DNA from 2 places in the Seonamhaeicola sp. NFXS20 genome. Region 1 is predicted to be linked to the other one. Evidence: riboswitches for the same ligand, from Rfam matches in the RefSeq annotation. Region 1 holds a riboswitch; the other holds the start of a gene.

Region 1 (2,207 bases):
AGTTCCAATCTTCAATAACCTCTACATCATCCTTACTTATTACAAAAGAACGGATTAAACAGTCTCCATTTTTATTTAACACCTCATTACCATCTTCCAGAATTTTTGCATTTAAAGTAAAATGAGTAAGATAGGGCGCTCCTGTTGCATATTTCCAGGTACCAGAAATAATATAACCGTTATCTTCTTTTTCGGCTGTTCCAAAAACACCTCCGCTACCACCAAAACACGCGGATTTTTCTGGATTTGAAAAAATAGCATTAACAGCATCACTTTTTAAGTTTCCAAAGAAAAAATTAGCACCACTACAAAGCGTAACTGTCCAACCCAAACTCCCATCAATTTCAGATAAAAACCTGAGTTTATTTAATCCTTCAGAAAAAGACATTTCTAATCCACCGTAAGATTTAGGAATCCATATATTCCAAAGGTTTTCTTTTGCAATCCAATTTAAAATGTCGTCTGGAAATACTTCCTGATTAAAACACCTTTTTTTAAGCTGTTCTATAGTCATGTTTGGTTTCGTTTTTAATAATTTTTTTCCACTTTATATATCCAGATATAGCAACAACAAACAAAAAGGTTGTTAAACCAGCGTATACGTATAAATCTTTGTAAATAAGTAAGGGTATAGATATTATATTACTTAGGTTTAAATACACCCAATTTTCTATTTTACGTTTTGCCATAAGCCACATACCAGCCCAAGCAAATGCGCATGCAATAGCATCCCAATAAGGTACATCAGAATTGGTATGGGTACTTAACCAATAAGCCATTAATAAAAAACATCCTAAAACAATACCTAAAGCCACTTTATGTTCTTTTTTATTGGCATATGAAATTGGGGTTTCCTTTTTTTTCTTACCCATTTTCCAGTAAAACCAACCGTAAATACTCATCACCAAATAATAAAGATTTAGCAAAATATCGGCATATAATTTAGATTGGTACAATACCCAAAGGCTAATAAGTATAGAAACTATACCAAATAAGTAGTTATTAATATTATTTTTTCTTGCTAAAAGCACTTGAGTTACTCCAAAAAGGGTTCCTACCCATTGTAGTAAAGTAAGTTGTGAAAGTAGTTCTGTTATCATCAATATTTTGGTTTAAAACATGAGATAACATCTGTGAGAACAGTTACTGCGTTTTCTAAAAAATCCCTACGTTGGCATTATCCAAATCAGGTACGGAGCAAAAACTCCTGGGTATTATCTCAGCCCTTTACAGAGCACCCCATGTTCTTGCAAATGTAAATAATTGTTTAATTAAAAACGCATCATTAAAGAATTTTAAGTAGTTTGAATAACCGTTAAAAACAAAGATTAACATTTCTTTGAACTTGTATTAGGTATTTGTTGCTGCCATAAGTTGAAATAATATTCTTTTTTATCATACAATTCTTGATGTGAACCCTCTTCTAACACCTCACCTTTACCTAATACCACAATTTTATCGGCATTTACATCTTATAATAGGCATTTGTAAATTGTAATGCGCTGCTATGGATGCTAAACAGGCTGCTCCGCAGTCTGTTATATCGTGTTGTTTTATTGTGATTTTTGCCATAATAAATTTTGTATGGCAATATTAAATGGGTATACTGCAAAAAGTTTGCAGTGGGGTTTAATTTTGAAGTTTTTTAGATTTTATTCGTTCGTAATATAAAACTATGACAACAATTAATAATACTTGAACTATAATAGAAAAAATTGAACCCTCAAAACCGAAATCACCACCATTTAATATGTTTTTCTCTTCTATCTTAAACTCTATCAAAGAGTAAAAATCTTGTCCACTTACATTAAAACCTAATAAGGTTTGAAAAAAATTCCAGCTAAAATGTAAAGCGATAGGAAACCATAAATTTCTTGTATAAACATAAGAGATACCTAATAAGATTCCTGCAAGAAATAGATCTAAATAACTAAACCAATCCATATTTGGATTAAACCCATGCGCTAGTGCAAATAAAATAGAAGAGATTATTAAAGCTAAAATATTATTGGATGAAGCCATGAAATTACGTAGGATATAACCTCTAAAAATTGCTTCTTCTACAAACGCAACTATAATATAAACCAAAATGGAGTACACTATTTCTTTAAAGTTATAATTAAACTCATAAAAACTAATTTCGTTTAGCATTAGGAGTGTTAAAAACCCTAATCCCATGATTAAAACACCAAGTAGAATACCCAAAA
Region 2 (2,207 bases), on a different contig from region 1:
AGAGAAAAAAAGGACTTATTTAAGAGAAAAATTTAACAGACCCATTAGGGTTTGTGGTATGGTTAAAAATGAGGGACAACCAGGAGGAGGACCTTTTTGGGTAAAAGAAGAAACAGGTAATGTATCTTTACAAATAGTTGAATTTGCTCAAATTAATTTCAGTAGTAAAGAACAACAAGGAATAGTTTATAAAGCAACTCATTTTAACCCTACAGACTTAGTTTGTGCAGTTAAAAACTATAAAGGAGAAAAGTTTGATTTAAAAGAATATGTAGATCATGAAGCTGCTTTTATAACCATGAAAACACAAAATGGAACAGATGTTAAAGCTTTAGAATTACCCGGATTGTGGAATGGTAGTATGGCGTATTGGAACTCTATTTTTGTTGAAGTGCCTTTAGAAACATTCAACCCGGTTAAAACAGTAAATGATTTACTAAAACCAGCACACCAAGTTGAAGAATAATGTTTAATGAAGAAACATTATTAAAAGAACTTACTTTTAAAGCAGTAAAAAGTTCTGGTAGTGGCGGACAGCATGTTAATAAAGTGGCTACTAAGGTAGAGTTACACTTTAATTTAACAAATTCTGCGGTGTTTACAGAAACACAAAAACAACGGCTTTTATCAAAACTTAAGCATAGGCTAACTAAAGAAGCAGTATTAGTTTTATCTTGTAGTGAAAGTAGAAGCCAAATTAGAAATAAAGAATTAGCAATTAAACGTTTTATAGAGTTAATTAGCAACTCTTTAAAAGTTAAGAAACAAAGAATAGCTACAAAAACACCAAAATCTGTTATAAGAAAACGGTTAAAGAATAAAAAAAAGCAGGCCGAAAAAAAAGCTAATAGGCAAAAACCAAGTTTAGATTAAAAAAAATAAATTCATTCTTTAAAATTTATAAATCTGCTGTATATTTGCTCCGTTCTCAAAAAGGGGTGCCTAAATACTAAACTTGTTTAGTAACTGGCTGAGATCATACCCAATGAACCTAGAACAGGTAATGCTGTTTAGGGATATTAAAATGTTATGCTAAACATGTTAGTTTTAGCATCTCATTAATAAAATCAATTTTTAATAACCAAAAGAATAATTACCTCTTTTTATTCGATTATATTTTTTTAATCGACATGAAAAATTTATTTCTTTTTTTAGCACTGTTAGTGTTATCAGTCTGTGCAAATGCACAACAAACTCAAGTACAACAAGATTCTACTTCAACAGAAAAACTAGATGAAGTCTTAGTGAAAGCAGTGAGGGTAGATGCAGATTCTCCCATCACCCATTCAAATGTAAGTAAAGAGGAGTTGGCTAAACGTAATTTAGGGCAAGATATCCCAGCTTTACTTAACTATTTACCATCTGTAGTAACTACAAGCGATGCTGGAGCAGGTGTGGGCTATACAAGTATTCGTGTACGTGGTTCGGCTGCCTCTAGAGTAAATGTAACCATTAACGGAATTCCTTATAACGATGCAGAAAGTCAAGGGAGCTTTTGGGTGAATTTAGGAGACTTTGCCTCATCAACACAGAGTTTACAATTACAACGTGGAGTAGGGACATCAACCAATGGTTCTGGTGCTTTTGGCGCTAGTTTAAATGTGTTAACCGATGCCTTTTCTAATGAAGCGTTTGCAGAAATATCAAATAGCTTCGGAAGCTACAATACCAGAAAGCATATGGTAAAACTTAGTACTGGTTTAATAAATGATCATTTTGAAATTTCTGGGCGTTTCTCAAAAATTGATTCCGATGGTTATGTTGATAGAGCCTTTACCGATTTAAAATCGTATTTCTTACAAGGAATTTATAAAGACGGAAACACATTAATTAAAGCTTTAACGTTTGGAAACAAAGAGTATACCTATCAAGCTTGGTATGGCTTAACAGCAGAAGAATTGAAAGAAGACCGCAGGCAAAACCCATACACTTATGATAATGAAACCGATAATTACTGGCAAGACCATTACCAATTACACTGGAACCAAAGGTTTAACAATAATTGGTCTACTAATATTGGTTTAAATTATACCAAAGGGAAAGGGTATTTTGAACAGTTTAAAGAAGAAGAATCTGCAGAAGATTTTGCCAATTTAATTGAAGACGATTCTGATGTTATAGTTCGCAGATGGTTAGATAATGATTTTTACGTTTTAAATGCTAATGTAACATATAAGAATAATGCTATTGAAGTTATTTCTGGTTTA

What was found. A riboswitch is a leader RNA that binds a small molecule or an ion and turns the genes downstream of it on or off. The one in region 1 is predicted to bind thiamine pyrophosphate.
Region 2: linked by a shared signal. The riboswitch ahead of J1D01_RS06805 (TonB-dependent receptor) and the one ahead of pnuC (nicotinamide riboside transporter PnuC) in region 1 are both predicted to bind thiamine pyrophosphate.

Annotation. Positions count from the first base shown of each region.
Region 1 is NZ_JAFMPU010000001.1:42,759-44,965, forward strand. Features, by position in the region: gene J1D01_RS00215 (acyl-CoA dehydrogenase) at 1-514, opposite strand, end outside; gene pnuC (nicotinamide riboside transporter PnuC) at 495-1,100, opposite strand; TPP riboswitch at 1,147-1,252, opposite strand; gene J1D01_RS00225 (cysteine peptidase family C39 domain-containing protein) at 1,456-1,572, opposite strand; gene J1D01_RS00230 (CPBP family intramembrane glutamic endopeptidase) at 1,630-2,207, opposite strand, start outside.
Region 2 is NZ_JAFMPU010000003.1:132,476-134,682, reverse strand. Features, by position in the region: gene J1D01_RS06815 (DUF4301 family protein) at 1-466, shown strand, start outside; gene arfB (alternative ribosome rescue aminoacyl-tRNA hydrolase ArfB) at 466-873, shown strand; TPP riboswitch at 925-1,034, shown strand; gene J1D01_RS06805 (TonB-dependent receptor) at 1,131-2,207, shown strand, end outside.